3 regions of the Sinomonas atrocyanea genome follow, and region 1 is predicted to be linked to each of the others. Evidence: riboswitches for the same ligand, from Rfam matches in the RefSeq annotation. Region 1 holds a riboswitch; each other region holds the start of a gene.

Region 1 (6,332 bases):
CGAGGACGAGCACCCACATGAGCAGGTAGCCGTATCGGGCGCCTGCGGTCAGGTTCGCCGCCACATTGCCGGGGTCCACATAGGCCACGGAGGCCACGAACGCCGGTCCGAGGGCCCCGAGGAGCAGGGGCCAGCGGGAGCGGCCCGCGGCCGTGCGCTGCGCCTTCAGCACCCTGTCCACCCTCGACCGGCCTCCTCGCCAGCGCCTGCCTGGCACTTAGACGCGCCAAACATAAGTTTTCGGTACACCTAAACACTACGGGCTGCGCTTGCGTGCGGCAAGGTGCTGCGCACCGGCGTCAGCGCGGTGCCTCCGTGGCGCGCCACGCCTGGGTGATGTAGGGCAGGGCGAGGGGCTCGCCAGCGGAGTGGCCGAGGTGCTCGAAGAGGTACCAGGCGAGGTTGTCCTCGACCCTGCGCCGGTTCTTCTCGGAGGCCCGCAGGTAGTAGCTGCGGGACTTCGTCAGCTCCACGATGCCCTCGGGGGTGGTCGGGTCCTCCCAGGCGATCACGAGCGGCTCCCAGCCGTGCAGCTCCGGGCCCGACGGCGGGTGGTAGTCCGGCTTGTGGACGTCGCCGGCGTGCATGATGCGCGAGAGCCGGTGGACCCAGGGGATGCGCGTGTCGAGCTGGTTCCACACGAGCCCGGCGCGGCCGCCCGGACGGAGGAGGCGGGCCGCCTCGCGGGTCGCGGCCGCCGGGTCGAACCAGTGCCAGGCCTGGGCGGCGACCACCACGTCCGTGGAGGCGTCCGGCAGCCCGGTCCGCTCGGCGGGGGCAGCGACGCACGTGACCGAGGGGAGCCTGGCGGCGAGCTGGGCCAGCATGTCCGCGGACGGGTCCACGGCGGTCACGGCGAGGCCGCGGGCCACGAGCAGCTCGGTGAACTTGCCGGTGCCGGCCCCGAGATCGACCGCGGTGCGCGCGCCGTCCGGGACGATCCAGTCGGCCGCCTCCCTCGGGTAGCCGGGGCGGACCCGTTCGTAGTGCTCGCCGCCGGCGGAGAACGCCCCGGCGAGCTCGCGCCGCCGCGCGTCGTCGAACTTCGGCCCGCCCCGTCCCATCAGTTCCTTTCGAGGATTCCGGCTCCCCACTCTACGTCGGGCGCGGCCCCTAGGGCGTGCGGACGACGCCGCTCACTCGCCGAGGCTGCACGGCGCCGCCCCCGCGGTGCCCGGGGTGTTGGGCGCCCAGGCGGGGAACGGCCGGGTGTCCCGGGCAGGGACCCATCGCCCGGCGTCGACGGCGTAGTCGATGCCCAGCCCGGCCTCGACGAGCTGCCCGACCGCTGCCACGAGCCGCTCGACGTCCTCGAGCCGGGAGCCGACGCCGAAGCTGGCCCGCAGGGAGCCCGCCGGCAGCCCGAGCCGGGTCAGGGCAGGATGGGCGCAGAATCGCCCGTCCCGCACGCCGATGCCGTGCTCTGCGGAGAGGTAGGCGGCCGCGAGGCCCGCGTCGTAGCCGGCAATCGAGAAGTTCACCACGCCGATCGCCGACGGCGCGTCGGCGAAGAGGCGGTGGACGCCGACGCCGTCGATCGCCTCCAGGCCGTCCACGAGCGCGGCGCGCAGCTGCTCCTCGTGGCGGGTCCACGCGACGGGGTCCAGGGCGCCGAGGACCTCGGCGGCGCGGGCGAGCGTCGCCGCGCCGAGGACGTTGGGGGAGCCGGCCTCGTGCCGGGCCGGCCCGGTGGCCCAGGCCACGGACTCGAGGCGGACCTCGCTGACGGCGCCGCCGCCGGCGAGGTGCGGCCGGCCGGCGTCGAGCCAGTCCGGCCGGCCCACGAGCACGCCGCTGCCGAAGGGGGCGTAGAGCTTGTGGCCCGAGAAGGCGAGGTAGTCGATGCCCGTGACGGCTCCGGGGTCCCCCGCCATGTCGATCCGGCGGTGCGGGGCCAGCTGGGCGGCGTCGACGAGGATCCTGGCCCCGTGGGCGTGGGCGAGGGCGGCGAGCTCGGCGAGGGGGAGGACTTCCCCGGTGACGTTGGAGGCCCCGGTCACGGCGAGGAGGCCCACCCCGCCGTGGGCGAGCTCTGCGCCGAGGCGCTCGAGCGTCTCGGCGACCGTGTCCGCGGCGACGACGCTGCGGTGCGGGCGGCCCTGCCAGGGCAGGAGGTTCGCGTGGTGCTCGATGTCCAGGTAGAGGACGTCGAGGCCGGGCGGGACGCAGCCGGCGAGCAGGTTGAGGGAGTCGGTGGTGTTGCGCGTGAACACGACCGCGTCGTCCGGCCTCGCCCCGGCGAAGGCGCGCACGGTTCCGCGCGCGTTCTCGTAGACGCTCGTGCTGATCTGCGAGGCGTAGCCGGCGCCGCGGTGCACGCTCGCGTAGAAGGGCAGCACCTCGGTGAGGTGGTCGGCGACCTCGGCCAGCGCCGGGGCGGAGGCCGCGTAGTCGAGATTGGCGTACCGGACGCTCCCGCCGGTCACGAGCGGCGCGGCGAGGTCGGCGCCGACGACGGCGGCGAGTGGCTCGAGCGCGTCGGGGTACCGCGCGCTCAGCTCGGCAGCGTCGGCGGTGGGGGACAGGACAGTGCTCATCGGCGTTCCTCACAGGCGAGGGACCCTCGGGTCCGCGCTTGCCGCATCCGTTCCGGACCGGCCCGGTCGTCACCCGGGGCACCCCGCCGCGTCTGGGAGGGTTGCCGGCCAGCAAACCGGGGTTTCGCGCTGGCACTCGTGACCTTGGCAAAGACCCTAGGGCACGCGGGAGGGCCGCGCACGCCGGGCGGCGCGCAGCGGGTCAGTGTGACGAACGGTGACGGGGCGCGGGCCGGCTGCCGGGGCCCGCGTCAGTCCGGCAGGAGGTCGTCGCGGCCGGGGTTCAGCTTGCCGAGCACCTCGGAGTGCAGGATCCCGTTGGTCGCGAGCGCATTGCCGCCCCACGGGCCGTCCTGCCCGTCCAGGGAGGTGAAGCGGCCCCCCGCCTCGGTGACGATGGGCACGAGGGCGGCCATGTCGTAGAGGGCGAGCTCGGGCTCTGTGGCGATGTCCACGGCGCCCTCGGCGACGAGGCAGTAGGACCAGAAGTCCCCGTAGGCGCGGGTCCGCCAGACCTCGTCGGTGAGGCCGAGGAAGTCCTCGAGGCTCCCGCGCTCCTTCCAGCCCGAGAGCGAGGAATAGGACAGCGATGCGTCCTGCAGCTTCGAGACGTCGGAGACCTTCAGCCGCGTGGCGGAGGCGAGGGAGCGCCCCGTGTAGGCGCCGGTGCCCTTGGCCGCCCACCACCGCCGGCCGAGGGCCGGGGCGCTCACCACGCCGACCACGATCTCGTCGCCGTCGGCCAGGGCGATCAGGGACGCCCACACGGGCACGCCGCGGACGAAGTTCTTGGTGCCGTCGATCGGGTCGATGATCCAGCGGCGGGACCCGTGGCCCGTGGTCCCGAACTCCTCGCCCACCACCGCGTCGCGGGGCCGGGAGCGGGAGAGCTGCCCGCGGATCGCCTCCTCGGCGGCGCGGTCGGCGTCGGTGACCGGGGTCAGGTCCGGCTTGGTCTCCACCTTCAGGTCGAGGGCCTTGAACCGCTCCATCGTCTGGGCGTCGACCGAGTCCGCCAGGACGTGGGCGAGGCGGAGGTCGTCGTTGTACGAGGTCTCGGTCACTGAGGTCATGGACCCCACGCTATCCCCTGGGGCGCGCGCCGGCCGCGAGGCACAGCCGAGACGGGAGCACAGCCTAGACGCCGAGTTCCTTCTCGTCCTGCGCTTCCTCCCGCGGGCCGGCCCCGAGGAGGCGGCGCAGCGACGCGAGGCGGGCCGGGCCGGCGTCGCCCGCGTGCCCGCCGGCGACCCACGCGTCGAGGCCGCAGCCCACTGCCGCGGCGTCATGCCGGCAGCCGCGTTCGCATGCCTCGATGCCCGGCTCGAGGTCCGCGAAGGCGTGCAGGATCCGGTCGGGGTCCACGTGGGCGAGCCCGAACGAGCGGATCCCGGGAGTGTCGATGATCCAGCTGCCCGACGGGGCGTCGGCGAGGCGCAGCGCGAGCGCCGAGGAGGAGGTGTGCCGGCCGCGCCCGGTCACCGCGTTGACCCCGCCGGTGGCGCGGTCGGCGCCGGTGAGCGCGTTGACCATGGTGGACTTGCCCACGCCCGAGTGGCCGAGCAGTACCGTCACGTGGCCCTCGAGCTGGGCGCGGAGCCGCTCCACGGCCTCGTCGTCGAGCCGGGCCGAGGCGCCGTCTTCGGTTTGGGCGCCCTCTGCGGGCTCCTCGGCGGTGCGGCTCACGACGACGGTGAGGGGCAGGAGCCGGTAGTTGGCCAGGAGCGCGGCCGGATCCTTCAGGTCCGCCTTCGTCACGAGCAGCAGTGGCTCAATCCCGGCATCGTAGGCCGCGACGAGGGCCCGGTCGATGAAGCCGGTGCGGGGCTCGGGGTTGGCAGCGGCGACCACGATCACGAGCTGGTCCGCGTTCGCGACGACGACCCGCTCGTCCGGGTCCGTGTCGTCGGCGCTGCGCCGCAGGACGGTCGAGCGCTCCTCGATGCGGACGAGCCGTGCGAGGGTGTCGGGCCGGCCGCTGACGTCGCCCACCAGGCCCACGAAGTCGCCGGGCACCACGGGCGTGCGGCGCAGCTCCCGGGCCCGTGCGGCGATCACCACCCGCTCCTGGGGCGTGTCCTCGTCGAGGACCGCCGTGTAGCGCCCGCGGTCCACCGTGACGATGCGGCCCACGACGGCGTCCTCGTGGCTCGGCCGGTCCTTGGTGCGCGGACGGCTGCCACGCTTGTTCGGGCGGACGCGGACGTCGCTCTCGTCCCACTCGCGCTGCCCCATGCTAGGAGCCGGCTCCCGCCTGCGCGTGCTGGCCCAGCATGCGCGCCCACATCTGGGGGAACTCCGGCATGGTCTTGGACGTCGTGGCGATGTCCTCGACCTCGACCCCGGGGACGGCGAGCCCCAGGATGGCGCCGGCGGTGGCCATGCGGTGGTCGGCGTAGGAGCGGACCACGCCGCCGTGCAGCGGGGCGGGCCGGATCACGAGGCCGTCGTCGGTCTCCTCGGCGTCCCCTCCGAGCCGGGTGATCTCGGCGACGAGCGCCGCGAGCCGGTCCGTCTCGTGCCCGCGGAGGTGCGCGATGCCGGTGAGCCGCGAGGGCGAGTCGGCGAGCGCGCACAGCGCCGCGACCGTCGGGGCGAGCTCGCTCGTGTCGGCCAGGTCCGCTCCGGTGATGCGCTCCCCGCCGCGGACGGTGAGGGTGCCGGCGTCGAGGGTCACCTCGGCTCCGAGGCGGGGGAGGATCTCGCGCCAGGCGTCGCCGACCTGGGTGGTGTGCTCGGGCCAGTTGGGGACGCGGACGGTGCCCCGGGTGGCGAGGGCCGCGGCGAGGAACGGGCCCGCGTTGGAGAGGTCCTGCTCGATCCGGACATCGAAGGCCCGGATGGGGCCGGGCGAGACGACCCAGTGGTGGGGGACCGTGTCGTCGACCTCCACCCCGACGCCGCGCAGGACCTCGACGGTCATCGAGATGTGGTCGAGGCTCGGCACCGGGCCGCCGACGTGCTCGAGGTGGAGCCCGTCGGTGAAGCGGGCGCCCGCGAGCAGGAGCGCGGAGACGAACTGGCTCGAGCCGCTGGCGTCGACGGCGACGTGGCCGCCCCGCACCGCGCCGGTGCCCTGCACCGTGAACGGCAGCGAGCGGGGCGTGCCGCCGTCGGGGGACGTGAGGTCGACGCCCAGCCCGCGGAGGCCCTCGATCACGGGGCCCATGGGACGCACCCGCGCGTGCGGGTCGCCGTCGAACGCGATCACGCCGCGGGCGAGCGCGGCGAGCGGCGGCACGAAGCGCATCACGGTGCCGGCCAGTCCGCAGTCCACGGCCACGCTGCCGAGATCGGCGGCGTCGGCGCCGCGGGGGGCCGGGACGATCTCGAGGTCGGGACCGTACTCGCCGTCGCCGGGGACCTCGGTCACCGTGGCACCGAGGACCCGCAGGGCCTGGACCATCAGGGCGGAGTCGCGCGAGTGGAGGGGTGCCCGCAGGCGGGAGGGGCCATCGGCGAGCGCCGCCAGCACGAGGTAGCGGTTGGTCAGCGACTTCGAGCCGGGCACGGTGACGGTGGCGTCGACCGGCCGGTCAGCGAAGGGCGCCGGCCAGTGGTTCACGAGAGGACGTCCGAGGCGGCGCTGGCCGCTTCCTTCGCCGCGGAGCGCACGGTGCGCTGCGCCCGCCGGGCGGTGTGCTCGGCACGGCGCGCGGCGCGGTGGACCGCCTTGCTCGTGTGCTTCTCGGCGGCCGCGAACTGGCGCCGGCCCGCCTTGGTGGCGTCGGCCGCGAGATGCTGCGTGCGCCAGGCCAGGGAGGGCCGCCCGTTGGTGTCGACGCTCGCGAGCAG
Region 2 (6,332 bases), 1.6 Mb from region 1:
CGCTGTTGATGACGAGGGTGCGACGGTTCACGGGTGAAACCTAGGGCGCGAGGCTATGCGCAGGCTGTGGCCGGGCCGAGGATGGGCTGTGGCAGGTGTGGGTGTGTCCTGCCTTTCCTCGCGGGTTCCTCCGCCCAGACTCATCCTTGAGGAGGAGCACCGCCCACGGGGGGACGCGCGAGTTCATCCCCGCGGTCGTCGCGCCCGCCCGGGTGGCCGCCCTAGCGTGGAACCATGCGAACACGAAGGGGAATGTCATGATCCAGGCGCAAGACCTGGCCAAGGTCTACGGCGACAAGACGGCCGTGGACGGGGTCACCTTCACCGTCCAGCCGGGCCGCGTCACCGGCTTCCTCGGCCCCAACGGTGCCGGCAAGTCCACCACGATGCGCATGATCATGGGGCTCGACGCGCCCACCCGCGGCACCGTGACCGTCAACGGCGAGCCGTATGTCAGGCACCGGGCACCGCTGCGGGAGATCGGCGCCCTCCTCGAGGCGCGCGCCGTGCATCCCGGCCGCACCGCCTACACGCACCTGCGCGCCCTCGCCGCCACTCACCGCATCCCGGTCTCGCGCGTCAGCGAGGTCATCGAGATGACCGGCCTCGGCGCCGTGGCACGGAAGAAGGTCAAGGGCTTCTCCCTCGGCATGGGGCAGCGGCTCGGGATCGCCGCGGCCCTGCTCGGCGACCCGCAGGTCGTGGTGCTCGACGAGCCCGTCAACGGCCTCGACCCCGAGGGCGTCCTGTGGGTCCGCAACCTCGTCAAGTACCTTGCCTCCGAGGGGCGCACCGTCTTCCTCTCGAGCCACCTCATGAGCGAGATGTCCCAGACCGCGGACCACCTCATCGTGATCGGCCGCGGCAAGATCATCGCGGACGCACCGATCCAGGAGATCCTCAACGGCGAGGGCCGAGCACGGACCCGGGTCCGCACGGATAGCCCCGAGCAGCTCGCCGCGCTGCTGGCCCGTGACGGGGTGAGCATCCAGACCCAGGAGCGCGAGCTCCTCGAGGTCTCCGGCCTCGGGCCGCGCGAGATCGCCCAGGCCGCGCTCGGCGCCGGCATCCTGGTCTACGAGCTCACGCCGCTGCAGGCGAGCCTCGAGGAGGCCTACCTCGAGCTCACCAAGGACGACGTCGAGTACCGCTCCGACCGTCCCGATGCCGGCCACGCGCCCAGCCTGCCCGCCGCGGCCACCCCCGCCCAGACCCAGGAGGCGCACCGATGAGCACCGCAGTCCAGCACGCCCGCCGCTCCGCGGCACCGGCCCTCGCCGGCCCGACCTTCCTCCGGGTCCTGGCCTCCGAGCGGATCAAGCTCCTCTCGCTCCTGTCGACCCGGATCCTCCTGGTCTGCGCCGTCGCGCTCATGATGGGCTTCGCGGCGCTCCAGGCGTGGGGCTTCGGCCAGGTCTCCCAGGCCCAGCACAGCGGCACCGTGACCAATCCGCGCGAGGCCATCAACGTCACCGCCCTGCTCCCGCACCTTCCGGATGCAGGCGTGACCTTCTCGCAGCTCATCGTCGGCTCGCTCGCCGTGCTCCTGATCAGCGCGGAGTTCACCTCCGGCATGTCGCGGGCGACGTTCGCCGCGGTCCCCAGGCGCTGGCCCGTGCTCGCCGCGAAGGCGGTCTACGCCGTCGTGGTCGGGTTCGCGGTGACCTACGCGGGCGCCTACCTCGGCGGCCTCGTGGCCCAGCCGATCCTCGGCAACTACAGCCTGAGCCTCGACATGGCGAGCTGGGACGTCCAGCGGATCATGCTCCTCAGCGCGGCCTACGTGTCCGCGGTGGCCCTCATGGGGCTCTCGCTCGGCGCACTCCTGCGCAACTCCGCCGGGGCGATCGTCACGCTGGTGGCCGTGCTGTTCGTGCTCCCGATCATCTTCCAGCTCATTCCGAACGACTTCTTCAAGGAGGCACGCAAGTACCTCCCCACCAACGCGTTCCAGTCCATGCTCGAGGCAGGGTCCAGCCAGCCCCTGGACTCCTCCCTCCTCGAGCCCTGGCAGGGCACGCTGGTCATCGCCGCCTATGTGGTGGTGCTCCTCTTCGCCGCCTTCACCACGCTCAAGCAGCGGGACGTGTAGGAGGACCGTGCACGCTCCCGGCGCGCAGGCGCTCGCCCTCGCGGTCCCGCCACGGCGGGGCCGCGTCCGCGCGTACCTGGCCGACCGTCCCGTGGCGATGGACTGGATCGTCGTCGCCGCGGCCGCGTTCCTCGCGGGGCCGCTCTTCGCCGAGTACGCCCTGCACGGCAATTGGTGGCGGTTGGCCCTGCTGGCCGTCCAGCAGGCGGCCCTGCTGGGGCGGCGCCGGTCCCCGTGGGCCGTGCTGGTGGTGACCGTGGCGATCGACGCCGCCCTGCTCTACCAGTCCCCGAACAGCTCGGTCATGAGCGCGGCGGTCTTCTTCGCGCTCTACGCCGTGGCCGTCTCAGCCCCGGCGCTCGTCGCCTTCGGCGCATCCGTGCTCGCCTCGGTCCCCGCCTCCGTCTACTACGCGTTCGTCTACACCCCCCGCGGCCCCGCCGTCCCGGAGAACGCCCGCTACGTGGGCCTGGTCGCCGCGGTCTCCGTGTTGCTCATGGACGTCCTCGCCGCCGGGCTCGGAGCCTGGGTCCGCGGCACCCGCGAGCACCAGGCCGAGATCCGGGCCTGGGCCATGCGCAGGGCCGAGCTGGCCTCCGTCCAGGAGCGCAACCGGATCGCCCGGGAGATGCACGACGTCGTCGCGCACTCGCTCACGGTCATGGTCGCCCTCAGCGACGGCGCCGCGAAGATCGCCGCGAAGGACCCGGACAGGGCCCAGGAGGTCCTCGGCGAGCTGTCCCGTACCGGGCGCACCGCCCTGGCGGACATGCGCCGCGTCCTCGGGGTGCTCCGCGAGCCGGCATCGGAGGCAAGCCTCGCACCCGCCCCCGGCACCGAGAGCTTGCAGTCGCTCGTGGCCGGGTTCCGGACCGCGGGGCTCCCCGCCGTCCTCACACTCACCGGGGCCGCCCCGCCCGCGGACCCCGCCTTCCAGCTCGCCGTCTACCGGATCGTCCAGGAGTCCCTGACCAACGCGCTCCGCTACGGGCGCGGGGTCTCCCGCGTCGAGGTCGAGGTGGCACGCGAGGGCAGCACCGTGCGGGTCCGGATCGAGAACGACGGCGCGGCGGCCGACGGCGCGCGGCCTCGCCTCGGGACGGGAGCCGGCATCGCCGGGATGCGGGAGCGGGCCGCCCTCTACGGCGGCACCCTCCGCGCGGGCCCGCGGGCCGGGGGAGGATGGGTCGTGGAGACCGAGCTGCTGGTGGACGAGCAGCACTGGGCGGAGGGGGACGCATGAGCGAGACGGAGCACCACCACGGCGAGGGGCCCTTGAGGCTCCTGCTCGTCGACGACCAGCCGCTGCTGCGGATGGGCTTCCGGCTCGTCCTCGAGTCCGAGGACGGGATCGAGGTGGTCGGCGAGGCCGGCAACGGCGCCGAGGCCGTGAAGCTCACCGAGTCGCTGCGCCCCGACGTGGTGCTCATGGACGTGCGGATGCCGGTCATGGACGGCATCGAGGCCACACGGCGCATCGCCGCCGCCCACAGCCCTGCCCGCGTCATCATCCTGACCACCTTCGATCTCGACGAGTACGCGTTCTCCGGCCTCCAGGCCGGCGCCTCGGCGTTCCTGCTCAAGGACGTGGCGCCCGCCGAACTCGTCCAGGCCGTGCGGCTCGTGGCCAGCGGGGACGCCGTCGTGAGCCCCCGCGTGACCCAGCGGCTCCTCGAGACCTACGTCCGCAGCGGCGGCGCGCCCGCCCGGAGCAACGGCGGCGCCGCCCCGGACCCCCTGCTCAAGGAGCTGACGCCGCGCGAACTCGAGGTCCTGCGGGCCATCTGCGAGGGCCTGAGCAACGCGGAGATCGCGCACCGGTTCTTCCTCTCCGAGGCCACCGTGAAGAGCCACGTGCGCCGGATCCTGACCAAGCTGCACCTGCGCGACCGGGTGCAGGCGGTCGTGTACGGGTACGAGACGGGGCTCATCATCCCGAGCAACCCCGACTACTGAGTCCCCCCTCCGTCTGGAAGTCACCTCCTGAAGGTCACCTTCTGGAAGTCACGTCCTGGAAGTCAGGTCCAGCGGGTCGCTCCCGCAGGAGCTGACCTTCAGGAGCTGACCTTCAGGAGGTGACCTTCAGGAGGTGACCTTCAGAAGGCGGGGTGGGGCGAGTGTGAACCTCCGTGACGGGTGCGTTTCGTCAGGCGGGGCGCCCACCGGCAGACTGGGCGAAGAATCAAGAGTTCCGGCATCAAGCCCTGGCTTGCCGGACGGCAACCCTCCGGCTGTAGTGGGGTGCCCCAGGTGAGGATTCGACGGCGCGCGGGCCCCCGGCGCCGTAAGTATGGCGCCTGAGCGAGCCTCGCGCCGCGACCCGAAGAGGACCTGTATGGCCACCCTCCTGAGAACCGAGCCGGGACTCGGCACCGCCCTGCGCGCCAAGCGCCGCATCCTCGCCTCGGCGTTCGTCGGCACCACCATCGAGTGGTACGACTTCTACCTCTACGGCACGGCCTCGGCCCTCGTGTTCAACAAGCAGTTCTTCCCCGACGCGAGCCCGCTCGTGGGCGTCCTGGCCTCGTTCGCCACCTACGCGGTCGGGTTCATCGCGCGGCCCCTCGGCGGCGTCATCTCCGGCCACCTCGGGGACCGGATCGGCCGCAAGGCCCTGCTCGTGGCCTCCCTGCTGACCATGGGCATCGCCTCCACCCTCATCGGCGTCCTGCCGAACTATGCCTCCATCGGCATCCTCGCCGTGGTGGGACTCGTGGGACTCCGGCTCATCCAGGGCCTCTCCGCCGGCGCCGAGTGGGGCGGCTCCGCGCTGCTCTCCGTCGAGCACGCCCCGGCCGGCCGGCGCGGACTCTTCGGCTCGTTCACGCAGGTGGGCTCGGCGGCCGGCATGCTCCTGGCCACCGGCGCGTACGCGCTCACGCAGGGGTTCCTCACCCCTGAGCAGTTCCAGTCGTTCGGGTGGCGGCTGCCGTTCCTCCTCTCCGGCGTCCTCGTCCTGATCGGCCTGTGGATCCGCCTGGGCGTGACCGACGCAGAGGAGTTCACGGCGGTCAAGGATGCCGCGCGCACCGTGGCCCGGCCCGTGGCGCGCGTGCTGCGCGAGCACCCGCGCGGAATCCTCGTGACCATCGGTATGCGGCTCGTCCAGCCCGCCATCTACACGCTCATGACCGTGTACATCCTCGGGTACCTCAAGGACCGCCGCCACGACACCACCTCGGGCCTGGCCGCGATCCTCATCGTCTCCGCCATCGGGCTGCTCTCGGGCCCGTTCTGGGGTTGGCTCTCCGACCGGATCGGACGCCGGCGCATCGCCGTCGGGGCGTCCGTGGGCGTCGTGGTGCTCATCTGGCCGTTCTTCTGGTTCCTCGACCATGGCAGCCTGGCCTTCCTCCCGCTCGTGCTCCTCGTCGGGATGAACATCCTCCATGACGCGATCTACGGCCCCCAGGCCGCGTGGTTCGCCGAGCAGTTCCCCACCGAGCTGCGCTATTCGGGAGTCTCGTTCGGCTACCAGGTCGGCACCGTGCTCTCCGCGGCGGTCACCCCGCTCGTCGCCGCGGCCCTGCTCCAGGCCGGGGGCGGGGCGCCGTGGCTCGTGTGCGGCTGGTTCGCCGTGCTCGGCGTCCTCACCACGGCGGCGGCCCTCGCCGCCAAGGACCCGGTCGGCCTCCGCGCCGCCCAGCCGGCCACCGCGGAGGGCGGAGCGGGCGCCTGAGGCGCCGCCCGCCGTCGTCCGCCCCCCCAAGTCCCCGCCCACGGAACCCGAATCCGGAAGGAACCCCGTGACCAAGCCCCTGCTGCTGAACGCGTTCGAGATGCTCGTGCCGGTGCACCAGTCGCCGGGCCTGTGGCGACACCCCGACTCGCAGGCCCACCGCTTCGCGGAGCTGGGCTACTGGACCGGGCTCGCCAAGGCCCTCGAGGACGGCGGCTTCCACGGGATCTTCTTCGCGGACGTGCTCGGCCAGTACGACGTCTACGGCGGCAGCGCCGACGCGGCCGTCCGCGGCGGGGTCCAGTACCCGGCCCTCGACCCGCTGCTGATCGTGTCCGCCCTCGCGGCGGCCACCGAGCGGCTCGGCTTCGGCGTCACCGCCTCCGTCACCTACGACCACCCCTACCTCCTGGCCCGCCGGTTCGGCACGCTGGACCACCTCACGGGCGGCCGGCTCGCGTGGAACATCGTCACCTCCTACCAGGAGTCGGCCGCGCGGAACCTCGGCCTCGACACCCAGGTGCCGCACGATGAGCGCTACGATCGCGCCGAGGAATTCAT
Region 3 (6,332 bases), 890 kb from region 1:
CGCGACCATCGTGCAGCTCCACCTCGGCCTGTGGCAGCGCGGGGACCTCGACGGCGCCAGGAGCGGACGCTGATGCGGGGCACGGCCCTGCTGCGCGCCGAGCGCGGCGTCGGGCTCGAGGGCGACGCCCTCGGAGGGCTCCTCGACGACCTCGTCCGCGAGTTCCGCCCCGCACGGATGGCGGGCTCCGTCCCCGGCCACATCCCGCACCTCGCGTCAGCCGACTTCACAAGCTTCGGGATCGCCGTGGCCATGGTCTCGGGGGAAGTCTTCACGGCAGGAGACGCCGGGGACCCGTTCCTGATCCAGAGCATCTCGAAGGTATTCTCCCTGGCGCTGGCCCTCGGCCGCGAGGACGGCCCCGACCTGTGGTCCAGGGTCCTCCGCGAGCCCTCGGGCACCGCGTTCAACTCCCTCGTCCAGCTCGAGGCCGAGCGGGGCATCCCGCGCAACCCGTTCATCAACGCGGGCGCGCTCGTGGTGACCGACCACCTCCTCGATGCCTTCGGCAACGCCAGCGAGGAGGTGCTCGGACTGCTCTCCTCCCCCACCGGGCGCAGCGCCGTCAACGTGGAGGCCTTCGAATCCGAGCTGGCCAGGAGCGAGCGCAACTTCGCCCTCGCCCACTTCCTCGCCGACCTCGGCAATCTGCGCAATCCCCCCGCGGAGGTCGTCCGCCACTATGTCCGCCAGTGCTCGATCGAGATGTCCTGCGCCGACGTCGCCCGCGCGGGCCTCTTCCTGGCGAACAACGGGGTGGGCCCCTCCGGGCGGGTGGTCTCCGCCTCGGCCGCCAAGCGGATCGGCGCCGTCATGCTCACGTGCGGGATGTACGACGCGGCCGGCGAGTTCGCCTACCGCGTCGGGCTGCCGAGCAAGAGCGGCGTGGGCGGCGGCATCCTCACCGTCGTGCCCGGCATCTGCTCCATCTGCGTGTGGAGTCCGCGCCTCGATGCCCACGGCAACTCCCTCGCGGGCGCCTCAGCGCTCGCGGAACTGGCAGAGCGCACCGGCTGGTCCATCTTCTGAGCCCGAGCGCTCTCCCCCTCCCCCTCACCCTTCCCTCTCCGCCCCCTGCGAAAGGATCCGCCATGCCCGAAACCGAGCCCACCACGGAAGTCGCCGATCATCGTGAGGACCACGGTCATGCCCATGCGGCCGACCATGTGATCCATGCCGAGGACGCCGGCTACCACAAGGGCCTGAAGGCCCGGCAGATCCAGATGATCGCGATCGGCGGCGCGATCGGCACCGGCCTGTTCCTGGGCGCCGGCGGGCGCCTGGCCGCGGCCGGGCCCTCGCTCGTGTTCGCCTACGCGATCTGCGGCGCGTTCGTCTTCCTCATCCTCCGCGCCCTCGGCGAGCTCGTCCTCCACCGGCCCTCCTCCGGCTCCTTCGTCTCCTACGCCCGGGAGTTCTTCGGCGAGAAGGCCGCCTACATCTCCGGCTGGTTCTACTGGATCAACTGGGCCATGACCACCATCGTGGACACCACCGCCGCCGCCCTCTACATGCACTTCTTCGGCAAGTACGTCCCCTGGATCGCCGCCGTGCCCCAGTGGGCCTGGGCCCTGATCGCCCTCGTGCTCGTCCTGGCCCTGAACCTGGTCTCCGTGAAGGTCTTCGGCGAGATGGAATTCTGGTTCGCCCTGATCAAGGTCGCCGCCCTGCTGGCCTTCCTCGCCCTGGGCATCTACTTCGTCCTCTTCGGCACCCCCACCGGCGCCACCACCGGCCTGACCCTCATCTCCGACCACGGCGGCCTCTTCCCCATGGGCCTGGCCCCCATGATCATGCTCATGCAGGGCGTCGTCTTCGCCTACGCCTCCGTCGAGCTCGTCGGCACCGCCGCCGGCGAGACCGAGAACCCCGAGAAGATCATGCCCCGCGCCATCAACTCCGTCGTGGCCCGCATCGCCGTCTTCTACGTCGGCTCCGTCATCCTCCTCTCCCTCCTGCTGCCCTACACCGCCTACCAGAAGGGCGTCAGCCCCTTCGTGACCTTCTTCGGCTCCATCGGCGTCGGCGGCGTGGACGTGATCATGAACCTCGTCGTCCTCACCGCCGCCCTGTCCTCCCTCAACGCCGGCCTCTACTCCACCGGACGCATCCTGCGCTCCATGGCCGCCGCCGGCTCCGCCCCCACGTTCGCCCTGCGCATGAACAAGGCCGGCGTCCCCTACGGCGGCATCGCCATCACCGCCGTCGTCTCCCTCCTGGGCGTGCCGCTGAACTACCTCGTCCCCGCCGACGCCTTCGAGATCGTCCTCAACGTCGCCTCCGTCGGCATCATCTCCACCTGGGCCACCATCGTCATCTGCCAGATCCAGCTGCACCGCTGGGCCAAGAAGGGCTGGACCACCCGCCCCGCCTTCCGCATGCCCGGCGCCCCCTACACCGGCTACATCACCCTGGCCTTCCTCGTCGCCGTCTTCATCATGGTCCTCATCGACTCCCCCTGGACCCTCCTGGCCACCGCCGTCGCCTGCATCCTCATGGTCATCGGCTGGTACGCCTCCCGCGAACGCATCCACGAGATCGCCGCCGCCCGCGACGGCTACACCGGCGCAGCCCCCGTCGTCGCCAACCGCACCCGACACGACTGACCCACCCCGCGGCCCGGCCGCCGGGGGTCCGGCCGGGCCGCGCCCCATCCGCATATTGCCAATCGTTACCGCAGCCCCATGGTCGGCCCCAGTGCCCCGTGCTACGTTCAATCGAAGAGTAATGAGCGCCAGTGCCAAGCCCTGACTTAGCTGGCCGGCAACCCTCCAAGCGGCGGGGTGCCTCAGGTGAGTACTCGGCATTCGTCTTCGATACGCAAGCCCGAAGGAGCCCCGTCATGCCCGACACAGCAACCGAGCAGACCGCGGCGGCAGCCGCGACCACCCCGCTCAACGACCCGGCGGCCCCGGGCAGCCCCGCCGAGGAGAAGCTGGCCTACCGGCTCCTGACCGGCCCGGACACCCGCGAATTCTGCGCCCGCATCTCGCAGGCCCTCGCCGACGGGTACGTGCTCCACGGCAGCCCGGCCGCCACCTTCAACGGCACCGACGTCATCGTGGCCCAGGCCGTGGTCCTCCCCCACACGGTGGCCAGGGCGGACGCCGCGGTGGCCTCCGCCGTCGACTCCCTCGAGTACGAGGGCGAGGGCCACGCGTGAGCTACGCGGGCGACCTCACCCCGGAGGAGGCCTGGTCCAAGCTCGCGAGCGGCGAGGCCGTGCTCGTGGACGTGCGCACCGAGGAGGAGTGGGCGCACGTGGGCATTCCCGATACCAAGGGCACCGAGAACGATCCGCTCTTCATCCCCTGGGTGTTCGAGGGCGGCATCCCCAATCCGGACTTCGTGATGGAGCTCGAACTCCAGGGGCCCGACGACAGGACGACCCCCCTGCTGTTCCTCTGCCGCTCCGGCCACCGCTCCGCGGCCGCGGCCGCCGTGGCCACAAACCTCGGCTTCACCGCGTACAGCGTCCTCGAGGGCTTCGAGGGCGTGCCCGGGCCGGACGGCCAGCGGACGGTCAACGGGTGGAAGAACCGCGGACTGCCGACCAATCTTGGACAGGACTGAAGACTTACGTGAGCTTTGACATCAACGCCGCCAGCTGGAGCGAGGACACGCAGGCGGTGCGGGGCGGACTCCTGCGCACCGACTTCCAGGAGACGTCCGAGGCGCTCTTCCTCACCTCCGGATTCGTCTACTCCTCCGCCGAGGCCGCCGAGCGGGCGTTCACCGGCGAGGAAGAGCGCTTCGTCTACTCGCGCTACGGCAACCCCTCCGTCGCCACCTTCCAGGAGCGGCTCCGGCTGCTCGAGGGGACCGAGGCCTGCTTCGCGACCGCATCCGGCATGTCCGCGGTGTTCACCGCGCTGGCGGCCCTGCTGGGAGCCGGGGACCGGGTCGTCGCGGCGCGCAGCCTGTTCGGCTCGTGCTTCGTGATCCTCAACGAGATCCTGCCCCGCTGGGGCGTTGAGACGGTGTTCGTGGACGGCCCCGACCTGGACCAGTGGCGCGAGGCGCTCTCCCGGCCCACCACCGCCGTGTTCTTCGAGTCCCCATCGAACCCGATGCAGGAGCTCGTGGACATCCAGGCCGTCGCGGACCTTGCGCATGCCGCGGGCGCGAAGGTCGTCGTCGACAACGTCTTCGCCACCCCCCTGCTCCAGCGCAGCCTGGACTTCGGTGCCGACGTCATCGTGTACTCCGGCACCAAGCACATCGACGGCCAGGGCCGCGTGCTCGGCGGCGCCGTGCTCGGCACGAAGGAGTTCATCGACGGGCCGGTGAAGAACCTCATGCGCCACACGGGCCCGGCGCTCTCGGCCTTCAACGCCTGGGTGCTCTCCAAGGGCCTGGAGACGATGGGGCTGCGCGTGCGGCACTCCTCGGCGAGTGCCCTCGCGATCGCCGAATGGCTCGAGGCGCGGCCCGAGGTCCGCTGGGTCAAGTACCCGCATCTCGCCTCGCACCCGCAGTACGAGCTCGCGAAGAAGCAGATGAGCGCCGGCGGAACCGTCATCACCTTCGAGCTGGATGCCCCGAGGGCCAGGGCAAGGAGGCGGCCTTCCGCCTGCTCAACGGGCTTCAGGTCATCGACATCTCCAACAACCTCGGCGACTCGAAGTCCCTCATCACCCACCCCGCCACGACGACCCACCGGGCCATGGGCCCCGAGGGGCGCGCGGCGATCGGGCTCGGCGACGGCGTGCTGCGGCTCTCGGTGGGACTCGAGGACGTCGGGGACCTGATCGGGGACCTCGAGCGGGCGCTCACCCACGGCGGCTGAGGGGAGCCACGTGGCCGAGGGAAGCGCGGCGACGGCCGCACCGGGGACACTGTGACCATGCGGCACTTCGACATCGTCATCACCACACCGCTCCCGCCCCGCCAGGCGTGGACACGGGTGCTCGACCTGCGCGGGCATGACCGGTTCATCCCGTTCACGCGCATCACCCGGGGACTGGCCACGGCCGACGAGCTCCATGCCGGGCACCTCTTCACCGGGCGCACCGCCGTGGGCCCTGTCGGCTTCGACGACACCATGACCATCGAGTCGATCACCCCGCCCACCGACTCGGCGCCCGGCCGGGCCCGGATCGTCAAGGGGGCCCGCTCGTGCTGGGCGCGGTGGACCTCACCGTCTCCGCGCACGACGGCGGCTCGACCGTTCGCTGGTCGCAGGACCTGGGGCTGGCCCGCCTCGGGCGGGTCGGGAGCTGGGCGGCCGGCGCCGTCGCCCCGCTGCTCTACCGGCCGCTGCTCAAGCGCCTCCTGCGCCACGGCGGCTGAGCGGAGCCACGCAGCCCAGCGGAGCCGGCCCACTCCGCCCGTGCCGGACAATGGGCCCATGGACACGCCCGGCCGAGACCTCCGAGTACCGCCGCAGCCCGGCGCGCGGCACGGGGTCACCATCCCGGCCTCCGAACTCGTGGAGCGGTTCAGCCGCTCGAGCGGTCCGGGCGGCCAGGGCGTCAACACGACCGACAGCCGGGTGGAGCTCCTCTTCGACCCCGGCGCGAGCACGGCCTTCTCGGACACCCAGCGCGAGCGCGTCCTCGCCCGGCTGGCCGGCCGGCTCGTGGGCCGGCGGCTGAGCGTCGTCGCGTCCGGCGAACGCTCCCAGCTGCGCAACCGCGAGGCGGCGCGGGCCAGGCTCGCGGCGCTGCTGTCCGAGGCCCTCATGCCGCCGGGCCCCCTCCGCCGTGCCACCCGCCCGACCCGGGGCTCGCAGGTCCGCCGCCTCGAGTCCAAGAAGCGCCGCGGCGAGACCAAGGCAGCCCGGCGCCGGCTCCCTCCGCCGTAGGGACGGACCCCTTGACAGTGATCCACACCACGCCTAGCGTAAAAAAGGGGGTATATCCTATAGGAAAGAGGAGGCTATCGTGGCCGAAGCTGTCCACGGCGCCGTCGGCAGAAAGCGCTGGACGCGCCTGATCCCGGTGGCAATCATCGTCTACATCATCTCGTTCATGGACCGGACCAACATCGGGTTCGCCCTGAACGGGCTCCACAAGGACCTCGGCATCGACGCTGCACAGCAGGGTCTGGCCGCGGGGATCTTCTTCATCGGCTACCTGACGCTCCAGATTCCCGGCGGCCATCTGGCCGAACGCTGGAGCGCCAAGAAGTTCGTCGGCATCATGATCCTCGTCTGGGGCGTCCTGGCGGTCCTCGGCGGCTTCATCCAGAACTTCGGGGAACTGCTCGTTGTCCGCTTCTTCCTCGGCGTGGCGGAGGCCGGCATCTGGCCCGCGATCCTGGTGCTCATCAGCCACTGGTTCCCCGCGGCCGAACGCGCCCGCGCCTACGCCTTCTGGATGATGAACATC

The links. Region 1 has a riboswitch for S-adenosylmethionine ahead of SA2016_RS12810 (aminotransferase class V-fold PLP-dependent enzyme). Riboswitches for the same ligand answer to the same signal wherever they lie in the genome.
Region 2: linked by a shared signal. The riboswitch ahead of SA2016_RS20045 (MFS transporter) and the one ahead of SA2016_RS12810 (aminotransferase class V-fold PLP-dependent enzyme) in region 1 are both predicted to bind S-adenosylmethionine.
Region 3: linked by a shared signal. The riboswitch ahead of SA2016_RS16865 (DUF1737 domain-containing protein) and the one ahead of SA2016_RS12810 (aminotransferase class V-fold PLP-dependent enzyme) in region 1 are both predicted to bind S-adenosylmethionine.

Annotation. Positions count from the first base shown of each region.
Region 1 is NZ_CP014518.1:2,778,107-2,784,438, reverse strand. Features, by position in the region: gene SA2016_RS12820 (Nramp family divalent metal transporter) at 1-172, opposite strand, end outside; gene SA2016_RS12815 (class I SAM-dependent methyltransferase) at 300-1,064, opposite strand; gene SA2016_RS12810 (aminotransferase class V-fold PLP-dependent enzyme) at 1,137-2,537, opposite strand; SAM riboswitch class IV at 2,567-2,681, opposite strand; gene hisN (histidinol-phosphatase) at 2,789-3,610, opposite strand; gene rsgA (ribosome small subunit-dependent GTPase A) at 3,675-4,772, opposite strand; gene aroA (3-phosphoshikimate 1-carboxyvinyltransferase) at 4,774-6,102, opposite strand; gene SA2016_RS12790 (DoxX family protein) at 6,099-6,332, opposite strand, start outside.
Region 2 is NZ_CP014518.1:4,366,176-4,372,507, reverse strand. Features, by position in the region: gene SA2016_RS21635 (efflux RND transporter periplasmic adaptor subunit) at 1-31, opposite strand, end outside; gene SA2016_RS20065 (ABC transporter ATP-binding protein) at 258-1,232, shown strand; gene SA2016_RS20060 (hypothetical protein) at 1,229-2,092, shown strand; gene SA2016_RS20055 (sensor histidine kinase) at 2,100-3,335, shown strand; gene SA2016_RS20050 (response regulator) at 3,332-4,048, shown strand; SAM riboswitch class IV at 4,273-4,389, shown strand; gene SA2016_RS20045 (MFS transporter) at 4,428-5,771, shown strand; gene SA2016_RS20040 (LLM class flavin-dependent oxidoreductase) at 5,839-6,332, shown strand, end outside.
Region 3 is NZ_CP014518.1:3,666,708-3,673,039, forward strand. Features, by position in the region: gene SA2016_RS16850 (PucR family transcriptional regulator) at 1-73, shown strand, start outside; gene SA2016_RS16855 (glutaminase) at 73-1,029, shown strand; gene SA2016_RS16860 (amino acid permease) at 1,092-2,606, shown strand; SAM riboswitch class IV at 2,724-2,833, shown strand; gene SA2016_RS16865 (DUF1737 domain-containing protein) at 2,843-3,163, shown strand; gene SA2016_RS16870 (rhodanese-like domain-containing protein) at 3,160-3,573, shown strand; partial or broken gene SA2016_RS16875 (O-succinylhomoserine sulfhydrylase) at 3,582-4,789, shown strand; gene SA2016_RS21550 (hypothetical protein) at 5,119-5,292, shown strand; gene arfB (alternative ribosome rescue aminoacyl-tRNA hydrolase ArfB) at 5,351-5,806, shown strand; gene SA2016_RS16885 (MFS transporter) at 5,886-6,332, shown strand, end outside.